DNA from 4 places in the Macrococcus bovicus genome. Region 2 is predicted to be linked to each of the others. Evidence: riboswitches for the same ligand, from Rfam matches in the RefSeq annotation. Region 2 holds a riboswitch; each other region holds the start of a gene.
What was found. Region 2 has a riboswitch for S-adenosylmethionine ahead of QSV55_RS03340 (methionine ABC transporter ATP-binding protein). Riboswitches for the same ligand answer to the same signal wherever they lie in the genome.

Region 1 (3,470 bases), 980 kb from region 2:
TTCAGCGATTTGAAGTAGACGACGTCACGGTCGGCATCACGTTCCATCGCGATAGTGTGTTCGATATATTTATCCAGGTCAAGCAGACTGAAGACGTGCTCGAACATCGGGTCCACTGAAAACTGTGACTGATCGACGCCGTGATAAATATGCCCTTTCCAGTAATAAGACTCGAGCAGATAAACGCCGGTGCGTGTCATGACGAGATGGGCGAGTCGTTCTGTCCGCTTTAAATCACGGCCAGGCAGGAAGATATTAGCCAGCACATGCATATCTTCCGGACGGATGCGTTCATTGCGCACGAGACGATCCTTCAGCTGGATTAATGTGAAGTCAGTCAGATATTCTCCGCCGTCTTTTGTCAGCAGCTTCAGACTGTCAATCTGTGTCGCCTTCTCCGACAGCTGATGATTCAGGTCTTGACGTTCAGCGTCGAAGGCTTCCGCCTGCGCTGCCTGTTCTTTAGCAGCCTGTTCTTCAAGCGACGCGGCTAAGGACCGGCGCTCTGATTCATGACGTGCTGCCAGCTCTTCCTGTTCACGTTTACGTTTTGCGTTTGACATCAGCCAGAGCACAAGAAATACAAGTGCCAGTACAGCAAGTGCAATCAGCCCATAATGCAGGGGGGTTAATTCAGATAAGTTCATAGATCTTCTCCTTCTTTATTGTCTTATTCATATTATAAAGAAGTTCAGCGGGAAGTTCAGTAATTTTCATAGATAAATGAGCAGAGACTTGCACATAAAAACTGCTTTCATCATTAAAAAGTTATTTTTACACTGGACCGATCTACTCATTTCACAAAAATAGACAGGAAGCCTCTGCTCCCTGTCTTTATAATCGTCTATTATTTCGCTAAAGCTGCTTTCAGTGCCTCTGCTTTATCTGTCTGTTCCCAAGGCAGTTCAACGTCTGTACGACCGAAATGGCCGTATGCTGCTGTCTGCTTGTAGATCGGACGACGCAGGTCAAGCATCTTGATGATACCTGCCGGGCGTAAGTCGAATGTGCTGCGGACTGCTTCCACCAGTTCTACTTCAGAATAGTCGCTTGTACCGAACGTATCCACTGAGATTGAAACCGGATGTGCGACCCCGATTGCATAGGCAAGCTGAACTTCTGCTTTATCTGCAAGGCCGGCTGCTACGATGTTCTTCGCAACGTAACGTGCTGCGTATGCGCCTGAACGGTCAACTTTCGTTGCATCCTTACCAGAGAATGCACCGCCACCGTGACGCGCATAGCCACCGTAAGTATCCACAATGATCTTACGGCCTGTTAAACCGGCATCCCCTTGCGGTCCACCGATAACGAAACGGCCAGTCGGGTTGATGAAGTACTTCGTTTCCTCATCGATTAATTCAGCCGGCACAACTGGTTTGATGACATGTTCTTTAATGTCAGCCTGAATCTGCTCAAGCTCGATTTTCTCGTGGTGCTGAGAAGAGATGACGATAGTATCCACACGTTTAGGCTTGTTGTTCTCATCATACTCAACCGTTACCTGTGTCTTACCGTCCGGACGTAAGTAGTCAAGCGTACCGTTCTTACGTACTTCTGTTAAGCGGCGTGCAAGTTCGTGTGAAAGTGAAATCGGCAGCGGCATCAAGCTCTCTGTTTCGTTGCAGGCAAAACCAAACATTAAGCCTTGGTCGCCGGCACCGATAGATTCGATGTCTGAATCCGATAAGTCTTCACGGTCTTCAAGCGCACGGTCTACACCTTGTGCGATGTCAGGTGACTGCTCGTCAATCGCTGTCAATACAGCCATCGTCTGATAGTCATAACCGAATTTTGCGCGGGTATAACCGATCTCTTTAACTGTTTCACGCACGACTTTCGGGATATCAACGTAAGTAGAAGTCGTGATCTCACCGGCGATCAGTGCCATACCTGTCGTCACTGATGTCTCACATGCCACACGTGCTTTCGGGTCTCCTGTCAAAATAGCGTCTAAAATTGCGTCAGAAATCTGGTCCGCAATTTTATCCGGGTGTCCTTCTGTTACTGATTCAGAAGTAAATAATTTACGATCTGCCATAGATAATTCTCCTTTTATATATATGATTACGGTTCAATCCATAGAAAAAAGCCTTTCCCTACAGTTAAGAGAGAAAGGCTCGACAATACAAGTCCATTCACTCTTATCGTTCAGATGAGATCTGCAAACGGTTTGGCACCTTACTCAAAAGGTTGCTGGGCTTCAAAGGGTCCATGTCCCTCCACCACTCTGGATAAGAGAATCCGCAAGTAAGATAATACTAAACTTTGTGTAAACCGTCAACATGTTTAACTAAAAACTCAAAATGTACTATTTTTATGAATTTTCTAACATTAAATATGTGAGATGGCATATGATTTTCATTATGCTATACTAATGAGTGAAAATGCTTACATCAGCATATCAATCATCTAATGGGGGATTATTAAATGAATGAAAATTACGTGGCAGAAATCAATCAGCTGCTGGAAAAACCGTCTACACTGAAACAGTTATCACGTACACAGTTAATCAACGAAATTATTCAGAATAACGAAGGGGAACTGACTGAGTCAGGCGCCATCCGCACTGAAACCGGTAAATATACAGGCCGTTCACCGAAAGACCGTTTCATCGTGCGTGAAGCAGAGACGGAAGATAAGATCGACTGGGGTGCTGTCAACCAGCCGATTGAAGAGGAAGTCTTCCTGAAGTTAGTCGATAAAGTGCTGAACTATTTAAATAACAAGGAAAAAGTCTATGTCTTCAACGGCTATGCCGGCGCAAGTAAAGCCTCACAGTTAAAATTACAGGTTATCAACGAACTCGCTTGGCATAATATGTTTGCCCGTACCATGTTCATCCGTCCTGAAACAAAAGAGGAAGGCCTGGCTATTGATCCTGAATTCACGATCATCTCTGCCCCTCACTTCAAGGCAGACCCGGCAGTAGATGGCACAAAATCAGAAACCTTCATCATTACAAGCTTCAAACATAAGATCATCCTGATCGGCGGAACTGAATATGCCGGCGAAATGAAAAAAGGGATCTTCGGTGTCATGAACTACTACCTGCCGGTGCAAGGCATCATGAGTATGCACTGTTCAGCGAACGTCGGTGAGAATAAGGACGTTGCCCTCTTCTTCGGTTTATCAGGTACAGGTAAAACCACATTATCAGCAGACCCACAGCGTAAACTGATCGGTGACGATGAGCACGGCTGGAACGATGAAGGGGTCTTCAATATCGAAGGTGGCTGCTATGCCAAAACGATTGATCTGACACGTGAGAAAGAACCGCAGATCTACGATGCCATCCGTTACGGCGCTATCCTTGAGAACGTCAAAGTGGAAGAAGACGGGACACCTGACTATTCTGATAAATCTCTGACAGAAAACACACGTGCCGCTTATCCAATTGATAACATCGACAATATCGTCCTGCCGTCTTATGCAGGACATGCTAAAACAATCATCTTCTTAACAGCAGA
Region 2 (3,470 bases):
GTTTCACTTGCTCAAGCAGTTCTGCGTGAGGTGCCGGTGAAGCCCCTACTTTAATCGTTTTATCTTCTTTCCCGTTTTCTTTTGACTCGGAGCCACATGCTGTCAGGACAACAGCGAATAACAGCGTAAGTGTAAATACTAAAATTTTCTTCATCGTTTTTCTCCTTTGTATTTTATATTTAACGTTTGTCTGTGCGCTTCGCCAGGAAGTCACCGATAAACTGTATTGCAAAGACTATGAGCAGAATGAAGACAGTCGATACTAAGATCACATCATTCTGACTACGGGTGAAACCTACTAAATAAGCAAGGTTACCGAGCCCACCGGCACCGATAACACCGGCGATTGCCGTAGCACCTACCAGCGAGATCGTGGTAACCGTGATACCTGAGATCAGAGCTGGCAATGATTCACGCAGCAGCACTTTCCAGATAAGTGTCCAGCGGCTCGCGCCCATCGCTTCTGCTGCTTCAATGACACCTTTATCGATTTCTTTCATACCGATCTCCACAAGACGGGCGTAGAAGGGAGCAGCGCCGATAATTAATGCAGGCAGCGCACCTTTGACCCCGCTGATCGTCCCCATCAGGACGTTGGTGAATGGAATAAGAAGCAGAATCAGAATAATAAACGGAATCGCCCGGAACAGATTGACAAAAAAGGCCATGATATTATAGAAAATCTTTGCCCCTCTTGATTTGCTGCGTGAAGCAAGGAATAACGCCGTTCCGATGATCAGACCGAATATAAAAGTGAAGATTGCCGAAATAATCGTCATATACAGCGTTTCATAAACAGCCACCCAGACATCCGGCCAGATGACATTCTCAAAACTGAACATTTCTCTTAACGTATCCATCATCGTATTATCCACGTCTTTCCACCTCCGCTTCAACGCCGTGCACCCTTAACTCGTCGAACATTCTTTCGACTTCAGCATTAAGGGCAGGCACATGTACGATCAGATGGCCGAAAGAACCGTTCTGCGTATGCTTAATGTTACCGGCAAGAACATTCGCATCCAGATCATACTTTCTGATCATCCGGCTGACAATCGGCTGCCCGGTAGAAGAACCGACAAACTTCAGGCGAAGAATCGCTCCGGTCGGATAATGTGCCATAATCTCATCGATAGAAGCTTCAACTTCAGCGTCTTTCAGATCATCTTTGACAAAGCGCTGCGTGACAGTTGACTGCGGATTTTCAAACACTTCCATGACAGGACCCTGCTCCACCACACGCCCATTTTCCATGACAGCGACCTGGTGACAGATTTTTCGGATGACCTGCATTTCATGCGTGATCAGAATAATCGTCAGTTTGAGCTGGCGATTGATGTTCACCAACAGCTCCAGAATTTCATCTGTCGTCTGCGGGTCAAGTGCACTGGTTGCTTCATCACAGAGCAGCACAGTCGGGTTATTGGCCAGCGAACGGGCAATGCCGACCCGCTGTTTCTGCCCCCCTGACAGCTGAGAGGGATAAGCATTTTCTCGGCCTTCAAGTCCGACCAGGCGGATCAGTTCATTGACCCGTGCAGTACGTTCAGTTTTAGAGACACCTGCAATTTCAAGCGGAAATGCAATGTTATCGAATACTGTACGTGACCACAGCAGATTGAAATGCTGGAAGATCATACCGATTTTCTGTCTTTTCTTTCTGAGGTCAGTCGGACTGAGCTCTGCAATGTTATCGCCACCGACGACCACATCACCCGTCGTCGGTTTTTCAAGGCCATTGAACATACGGATTAACGTACTTTTACCTGCACCTGAAAAACCGATGACACCATATATTTCACCCTCGTTGATCGTCAGATTGACATCATCAACAGCGGTTATCATTCCTTTTTTTGTTGCGAACTGCTTGACAACATGATTTAACGTAATCACTTACGTACCTCCTTTAAACGAATAAAGCGTCTTTCCCGTAAAGAGAAAGACGCAATGAGTTCATCGTCTCTCATCTTCTAAAGCGTATGCTTTATGTGAATTGGCACCATGTCATATGACGGTTGCCGGGTTTCATAGGGCACATCCCTCCACCACTCTTGATAAGAGTTATATTCAATTGTTATACATATTAGACTACAATATTTAAATCGTCAATACTTTACGAATAATTTCATAAATATTTGTGACGGATTCAAAACGATAGATGGTTTCCACTACTTCATCGTCTTTTACAATGAGCAGAACAGGCACACTCATCAGCTGATAGCGCTGCGCGAATGACGCCGCAAAATTTAAATCTACTTTCATTATATTGACTTCAATCAGTTCTGGCATGATGTCTATCATGCGCTCTGCGACCTTACATGTACCGCAGAGGGGCGTATAACCGAATATCACATAATTACCAGACGGGGCTGAAGGCAAATACTCCCTGACTTTCATCTTCCGCTTCCAGACCTTTCACTTCAAACTCATGTTTCATTAATTTTTTGGCGAGATAATCTACAGGGCAGCGGCCGACCTCACCATAAGTTGGATCAATATAGATATGCTTGCATTCACTTAAATGGCGTTTGAACCAGCTGCGAATGTTTTTCCCTGCTTTATCAGCATCAGTCATGATATAGACGTTATGGCCTGTCAGTTCATCGAGCATTTCGTCCATTTTACTGACACCCATCGTGCCGTTCGTGCAGATAATATGTACAGGTTCAGATAATACTTGTTGTAACTTTTTCTTGTCAGACTTGCCTTCCACAACTATGACTTTACTGATTACAGACATCTCATCACCTTTTCATATGCAGTTATAAAAAAATCCTTGATAAGCATCTTATCAAGGAAATTATAGCATTTACGCGTTAATCATTTCATCATATTGAGCTTGGTCAAGTAACTCATTTAATTCATCGTCACTTTCAGTCTCAACTTTAATCATCCAAGCATTTTCATAAGGAGATTCATTAACGAATTCCGGAGAATCTTCAAGTTCGTTGTTTACTTCTACAACTTTACCACTAAGCGGCGCATATAATTCTGAAACTGTTTTAACAGACTCAACGCTGCCGAAAGGTTGTCCTGCTGAAATTTCATCGCCGACTTCTGGAAGTTCAACGAAAACGATGTCTCCGAGCTCTGATTGAGCGAAGTCAGTGATACCGATTGTTTTAATGTTTCCTTCTGATTTTACCCATTCGTGATCTTTAGAATACTTTAAGCCTTCAATAGTTGCCACAAAAATCCCCTCCTAATAGTAATTACACTCTAATAATGACACAGCATGACAGCTTATTCAACATTTTTTATAGCCAGATCTGTCGATACTGTTCCTCCTTGAAACCAAGCGTAATCTGCTTACCGTTGGTTGCAAGCGGTCTTTTAACGAGCATCCCATCAGATGCCAGAAGATTTAATTTTTCATCCAGTGGTAACGCTTCCAATTTATCCTTCAGTCCAAGCTCGCGGAACTTAGTGCCTTGACGGTTGAACAACTGATCGACCTCAACACCTGTATC
Region 3 (3,470 bases), 490 kb from region 2:
TTCGGGAACACATGAAAAGCATGCGGTAATGTTGTAAAGAATAGGACACCTGTACTGAGGCCTTGTAGACATTTACCCACAGTTAATAGATAGATATTATTGGTCATTAAGCAAAGAATGGAAGCGAAAAGAGAAAGAGAAATAAAAAGCAGAAAACTTTTTTTGAAGCTGAGCCGCTTTGTGAACAGATGTCCAAATGGAATACCGAGTGCGAAGGCAAAATTGGTCAGCACGGTCGGGACTATCAGATATTTGGAATCCAGGTTAAAAGTGGACTGAATAAGACCTTGATTCAGGCTATAGGCAATGTTCGTGAAATATTGTGAGCCGATTCCGAAGACAGTAATTACTGACAGCAGAAATATTTCGAAGCTGCGGAGTGTTTTGTATTTAATAGAATTCAATTGTGTCAACCTTTCGTAGAAATTAGGAATATGGATAAAATAATGCCATCAAATTGGACTTGAAAGTATCAAGGTCAACATGGCGGAAATGCGTCTGATATTGATAGCTTCTTGTAGTCAACGCATTGAGCAGCATGTCTGTCTTGAACTGAGGTTGGTCATGTGAAGCGAAAATAGTCTCAAAATACTGATAGAGTGTCTTATAATAGTCTGTCTCTTTAAAGAGGGAGCGCATTTCGTGCTTTTCAATGCAAAGCAGAAGGTCTTCATTGTCGCGTTTGAATTCGAGCATCAATGTCAGCATCTCGCTTAATTGTTCGCGTTTATCCTTATCAGAAGATTGAATATGATCAAAAGATGTAAAGAGATGATCAAAGTCCTCCTCCAGTAAGCTGAAGCATAGCACGCCCTTATCCTTGAAATGACGATATAAGGTACCCGCACCAATCTGGAGTGTTTGCGCAATCTGGTTCATACTGACCTGTTCCACCCCATACATTTCAAAAAGTGCAGCGGCAGTTGTTTTTATGCTGTTATAGTTATCCTGTGCATCCTGTCTCATCATTAAGTCCTTTACTGGAAATTAAACGGAGAGTTTTCCGTTTACTTTCAAGATTATAATGCTTATCTTCAATTTGCACAACTGAAAATTAAAAAATAACAGCAGAATGCATGAGCCATTTGATCGATAAAGCGTCCAGTGCAGCTCGCACGAAATCTGTTTGACAACGTCACTGTTTAATACTATATTGATAACAATCATTTAAATATGTCTTATCCAGAGAGATGGAGGGAACTGGCCCTGTGAAATCTCAGCAGCAGGCTCATCTGAGAGTACTGTGCTAAATCCATCAAGCGACAGCTTGGCAGATAAGTGATTTTCTGACGTCATTGCTGCGAAGTAATGACGTTTTTTATTTCGATTGAAGAAGAAGGGGAGAGGAAATGCGTTCTAAATTACTTGATTCTATACCAGAAAGTTATTTTGGCAAGACGATGGGCAGAAAGCTCGATATCGGCAGCAAACCGCTTATCAACACAGCGGTCGGTATACCCGATCAGAAAGTTCCGGCAGAAGTACTCGAGACGATTCAGTCCGCAGTACAGGAGCCTGCGAATAATAAATATGGTGTTTTCCGTGGTAAGGAAGCGTTGAAAGAAGCCATCCAGAAATTCTATTTAGATACTTATGGGGTTGAGCTGGATAAAGATGAGGAGATCTGTATTCTTTACGGGACGAAAAACGGGCTGGTCAACTTGCCGCTTTGTGTGATTGAACCGGGTGAAGGCGTTCTGCTGCCGAACCCGGGTTACACTGATTATCTTGCTGGTGTGAAGCTGGCCCGTGGCACGGCCTATGAACTGCCGCTCCAGCCCGCCAACCATTACTGGCCGGACTTTGATGCCCTTGATTCTGCCGTATTAGCAGATACACGTCTCATCTACCTTAATTATCCGAGCAACCCGACAGGGGCAGTTGCGACTCGTGCAGGGTTCGATGCTGTCGTCCGGCGTTTCAGAGGGACGCAGACAAAGATTGTCCACGACTTCGCCTATGCGGCATTCGGCTTTGATGCTAAAAATCCGAGCATTCTGCAGTCGCCAGGCGCGAAGGACGTAGCAGTCGAGATTTATTCACTCTCCAAAGGTTTCAATATGTCAGGTGTACGGATAGGTTTTGCTGTCGGCAATAAAGATATCATCGGTGCCCTCAATTATTATCAGGATCATACACAAGTAGGGATGTGGGGGGTCGTTCAGGAAGCGGCGGTCAGTGCACTGAAATTAGGGGAACCTTTTTTAGAGACACAGAACGCGATTTTCAGAAAGCGTAGAGATCAAGTTACAGACTTTCTCACTGAGGCAGGCATCCCGTTTGAACCGATGCAGGGCGGCATCTTCCTGTGGCTTAGAATCCCGCCCGGCTATAAAAGTGAAGAATACGTCGATTATCTGCTGAAAACACAGTCCATCCTGACGACACCGGGGCTACCATTCGGTTCAAACGGTGATGATTATATTCGGATCTCACTTGCAATCAGTGACGAGGAGATAGAAGAGTTGCTCATCAGGCTCAAGGAAACAGCAGGCCTCTATCAATAACGGAGTCTCAAGTTAATTATTTTTTTGAAGAAAAGGACTTCATACTACTTTACACGAACATATGTTCCCTTATACAATGGACTCATAAATGAGGTGGGGGAATGTATGACTATTATCAATGCAATGCTCGTGATGTACTCTGTATTGACCTTAAAAGCTTCTTTGCATCGGTCTCGTGTATCGAAAAAGGACTGAACCCACTGACAACTAAACTGGCTGTTGTCGGAGATACAAAGCGGCAGGGATCTGTTGTGCTGGCTGCAACGCCACCCTTGAAAGCGTTGGGAATTAAAACGGGTTCGAGATTATTTGAGATACCGCATCGTTCAGATATTTATATCATTAACCCGTCGATGCTGAAGTATATTCAAGTATCGAGTCGGATTTCAGCTATCGCCCTGCAATATGTGGCGCCGGAAGATTTCCATCAGTATAGTATTGATGAATTCTTCATGGATATTACAGATTCCTATCATCTGTTCGCACAGACGCCTTCTCACATGGCCCGCATTCTGCAGCAGGAGATCTATAACAAGACGCAGATATTCAGTACTATAGGCATCGGTTCAAATCCACTTCTGGCCAAGCTTGCTATGGATCTCGAAGCGAAACGCACAAGTGAAGGTGTCGCTGAATGGCGGTATCATGACGTGCCACGCAAGCTGTGGGATGTAGAACCGTTGACTGAGATGTGGGGGATCAATAAGCGGACGGAGAAGAAACTGAATAAGAAAGGTATCTTCCGTATCGGTGACCTGGCCCATTATCCAGTTGAATATTTGAAGCGTGATTTTGGCATTCTCGGCGTTGACCTGCATCTGCATGCGAATGGAATAGATGAAAGTATCATTCGGCGGCCCCATGTCATCAAAGGGAAATCTTACGGGAAGTCGCAGATTTTGATGCGTGATTATCAGTTTCATGAACTGAAGACCGTCATCAGTGAACAGATAGATGAAGTCT
Region 4 (3,470 bases), 130 kb from region 2:
TGCATTTTCAGCATCCGCACTTTCAAGATAAATCGGATCGTTCTTAGTATCGAATCCTGCTTTACCCGCTACACCATTGTTGATAATACTTGCTGCTACATCCGGTAACACTCGTGGTGTCTGCTGCGCATCAATCGCTTTGATTTTGATGTCTAATTTGTTCTCTTTTATTTTTGACGGGTCGCCTAACAGCCCAAAGTCATCATTTAATTTAATGATGCCAGCTGTTTCAAGCAGACGAAGTGCACGGGCCTGGTTAGTCGGATCATTAGGAATCGCGACTGTATCCCCTTTTTTCAGTTCCTTGATATCTTTAATCTTCTCTGAATAAATACCCATCGGTGCAAAGACAGTTGTGCCGATCGGTGTAATATCCAAGTGATGTGCTTTCTTGAATTCCTCTAAAAACGCAAAATGCTGGAATGCGTTCAGGTCAATTTCACCTTCGTTGAGGGCATTATTAGGAATCGTGTAATCCTGGAATTCAACGAGCTCTACTTTAATACCATCTTTCGCCGCTTTTTCTTTGATGATATTCCAGACTGTTTTATCTTCCCCTGTCACACCGATTTTAACTGTTTTGTCATCCTTACCTCCACACGCCGCTAAAAATACTACCACACTTAAGACAACCCAAATTAATTTTCTCATCATTTTCTCTCCTTATAATCGACTTGTGTATATATTTGCAATCTTATTGCCAATGAATTGGACGATCTGAACTAGAATGATCAGTATCAGCACCGTAATGAACATGACTGCGACATCAAACCGCTGATAGCCATAGGTAAATGCGAGATACCCAATGCCGCCTGCCCCGACAAGGCCAGCAACAGCTGAGAATTCAATCAGCGACACGGTCGTAAATGTCAGTCCCAATATCAATGCGCCTGCCGCTTCAGGGACAAGCACTTTAAACAGAATGTCGAATTTTGTTGAACCCATTGCTTCCGCTGCCTCTATCACCCCTTTATCAACCGAGATGATGTTATTCTCAACAACCCGGGCGATGGACAGTGAAGCCGCGAGCGTCATCGGGAAAATAGCTGCCCAGATGCCAATAGATGTGCCCACCAAGAAACGTGTAACAGGTATCAATGCAACCAGAAATATAATGAATGGAATCGGTCTGATGGTGTTGATCACAAAGTTTAACGCCATATTCACTGAACGATTCTCAAGGACATGGCCCCGTCCTGTTGCATAGAGCAATATCCCGAGCGGAATACCTATCATTGCTGCGAGCACCAATGTAATACCGACCATAATCAATGTATGAATGAGTTCCTGCAGAATAATCGGATAAAATTCAGATAAATCAGCTTGCAAAGCCATCAACCTCCTTGATTTCAATACCATATTGCTTCAGCTCCAGCAGGGCAAACTGGACCTTGTAATCTGAGCCGACCGCCTCTATCAGTAAATTACCGAATAAACGATCGGTCAACTCAGTTATACTGCCATACAAAATATTAAAATCGACTTCATACTTGCGGCCAATCTGGCTCAGCACGGGTTCCAGTATCTGCTGATGATTGAAGATGAATCGATATAACTTCCGTGAGGGTTCTACACCTTTTGGCACATGGTCATTCAGCACAGAATGGACAAAACGTTTCGTCGTCGGATGCACGGGATTCGTGAATAGGTCAAAGACTTTGTTCTGTTCTACAATACGCCCTTGTTCCATGACCGCCACTTCATCGCAGATTGTCTTGACGACTTCCATTTCGTGCGTAATGAGTACGATGGTGATGTTCAGTTCCTGATTGATACGTTTCAGAAGACGCAGGATTTCATCCGTTGTTTCGGGGTCCAGAGCAGACGTCGCTTCATCACAAAGCAGAATTTCCGGATTCGTTGCAAGCGCACGGGCGATACCGATACGTTGCTTCTGGCCACCTGACAGCTGAGCCGGATAATCATGTTTCTTATCTGACAAACCGACAAACTGAAGTAATTCATCGACGCGCTGATCCAGTTCTGCTTGTGAATACTTTTTGGTCAGCTTCAGTGGATATTTAATATTATCTGCGACTGTCTTTGCCTTAAAAAGGTTGAACTGCTGAAAAATCATGCCGATATTCTGCCGTCTTTTTCTGAGCAGCTGGGGTTTTAAGGTAGTGATGTTTTCACCATCTACTATGATGCGACCGCTCGTCGGTTTTTCGAGCTTGTTGATCAACCGGATCAGAGTGGACTTACCGGCGCCTGAATAACCCACAATGCCGAATATCTGTCCTCTCTCTATATTCAGTGTCACATCTTGCAGTGCCGTCACTGTTCCTTTCTTCGTCTGAAACTGTTTTGATACTTCATCAATTTCAATAATTGCCATGGTAGCCTCCTTAAAAATCAAAAAAAAGACCTTTTAGCCAGAAGCTAAAAAGTCTTAAACGTCCTTTTATCTGCCAAGCTAAGCTTGATGGAATTAGCACAGTGCTCATTTCTGAGTCCGCTGCTGAGATGTCATCGGGCCATATCCCTCGATCTCTCTTGATAAGTTTTATGAAGTTATACTCATAGTACATGGACATGAATAAAGTGTCAACTTCTTTTTTTAATTTTCGCAATCTTGAATCTATGATAAAATAAGTGACTATAATAGAGATAAGAAGTAGGTACTTATGACAGACAAACAAACGCTGATACAAGAACAGTTTTTAAAACTACTGGAACAACATCGTTTTCGTGAAATTACTATTAAAATGATCTGCGAAGAAGCGCATATCAACCGCTCCACTTTTTATACATACTATCTTGATAAATATGACTTGCTGGATAATATGATTGAACAGCATCTATCAGAACTCAACTTAATCGGCAGTCAGTTTGCAGAAGCCATAAAGACGGATTCTGATACTCTACGTACTTCATCACGCCTTTATTTGAATCATTTGTTCTCATATATCTATGAGAATCAGAGTTTTTTTCGTACATTGATGACAGTTCATCCGGCTCAGAACTTCACACAAAAATTTATGGGGGTTCTGAAGGAAAACTACATGCACATCATTATGGATCATCACCTTCAGGATCCTGAGCATTTTGTCAATTACACGTTAGGTGGCCAGTTTGGAATTATTTATTTCTGGCTGCAGAATTATTGCGTCGAGCCCCCGGAGAAGATAGCAGATATCGTCTATCGTAACATTCTCAAGACAAATCGTTAATTTATTGTAAAACTCAGCTTTTGATCGATTGTTTCCTGTATAATAAAATCACTAAACTACTGGGGGTCCTGAATGAAGTATATTAAACGCACACTTGCATTGACCATGCTTTCCACTATTCTGTGCTCTTCTTACGCACAAGCAGACACATTAAGAATGGGGCATATTAAAGATACTAACTCCATTATCATCACCAGTATGAATGCGATGACGAAAAAAGTCGCAGGTGATTATGTGAACTATACGCTTTATGTCAATGATAAAGTGATGATCAACCAGCAACCTTATTATCGTGTC

Region 1: linked by a shared signal. The riboswitch ahead of metK (methionine adenosyltransferase) and the one ahead of QSV55_RS03340 (methionine ABC transporter ATP-binding protein) in region 2 are both predicted to bind S-adenosylmethionine.
Region 3: linked by a shared signal. The riboswitch ahead of QSV55_RS00750 (aminotransferase class I/II-fold pyridoxal phosphate-dependent enzyme) and the one ahead of QSV55_RS03340 (methionine ABC transporter ATP-binding protein) in region 2 are both predicted to bind S-adenosylmethionine.
Region 4: linked by a shared signal. The riboswitch ahead of QSV55_RS02660 (methionine ABC transporter ATP-binding protein) and the one ahead of QSV55_RS03340 (methionine ABC transporter ATP-binding protein) in region 2 are both predicted to bind S-adenosylmethionine.

The regions. Positions count from the first base shown of each region.
Region 1 is NZ_CP128470.1:1,536,557-1,540,026, forward strand. It holds gene QSV55_RS08365 (nuclease-related domain-containing protein) at 1-647, opposite strand, end outside; gene metK (methionine adenosyltransferase) at 848-2,041, opposite strand; SAM riboswitch class I at 2,142-2,241, opposite strand; gene pckA (phosphoenolpyruvate carboxykinase (ATP)) at 2,431-3,470, shown strand, end outside.
Region 2 is NZ_CP128470.1:554,889-558,358, reverse strand. It holds gene QSV55_RS03350 (MetQ/NlpA family ABC transporter substrate-binding protein) at 1-154, opposite strand, end outside; gene QSV55_RS03345 (methionine ABC transporter permease) at 180-875, opposite strand; gene QSV55_RS03340 (methionine ABC transporter ATP-binding protein) at 868-1,893, opposite strand; SAM riboswitch class I at 1,961-2,061, opposite strand; gene QSV55_RS03335 (YbbN family protein) at 2,098-2,301, opposite strand; gene QSV55_RS03330 (toprim domain-containing protein) at 2,357-2,740, opposite strand; gene gcvH (glycine cleavage system protein GcvH) at 2,810-3,190, opposite strand; gene QSV55_RS03320 (arsenate reductase family protein) at 3,258-3,470, opposite strand, start outside.
Region 3 is NZ_CP128470.1:65,869-69,338, forward strand. It holds gene QSV55_RS00740 (MFS transporter) at 1-404, opposite strand, end outside; gene QSV55_RS00745 (TetR/AcrR family transcriptional regulator) at 427-966, opposite strand; SAM riboswitch class I at 1,176-1,281, shown strand; gene QSV55_RS00750 (aminotransferase class I/II-fold pyridoxal phosphate-dependent enzyme) at 1,350-2,507, shown strand; gene QSV55_RS00755 (Y-family DNA polymerase) at 2,609-3,470, shown strand, end outside.
Region 4 is NZ_CP128470.1:426,329-429,798, reverse strand. It holds gene QSV55_RS02670 (MetQ/NlpA family ABC transporter substrate-binding protein) at 1-651, opposite strand, end outside; gene QSV55_RS02665 (methionine ABC transporter permease) at 664-1,329, opposite strand; gene QSV55_RS02660 (methionine ABC transporter ATP-binding protein) at 1,319-2,332, opposite strand; SAM riboswitch class I at 2,402-2,506, opposite strand; gene QSV55_RS02655 (TetR/AcrR family transcriptional regulator) at 2,628-3,173, shown strand; gene QSV55_RS02650 (N-acetylglucosaminidase) at 3,246-3,470, shown strand, end outside.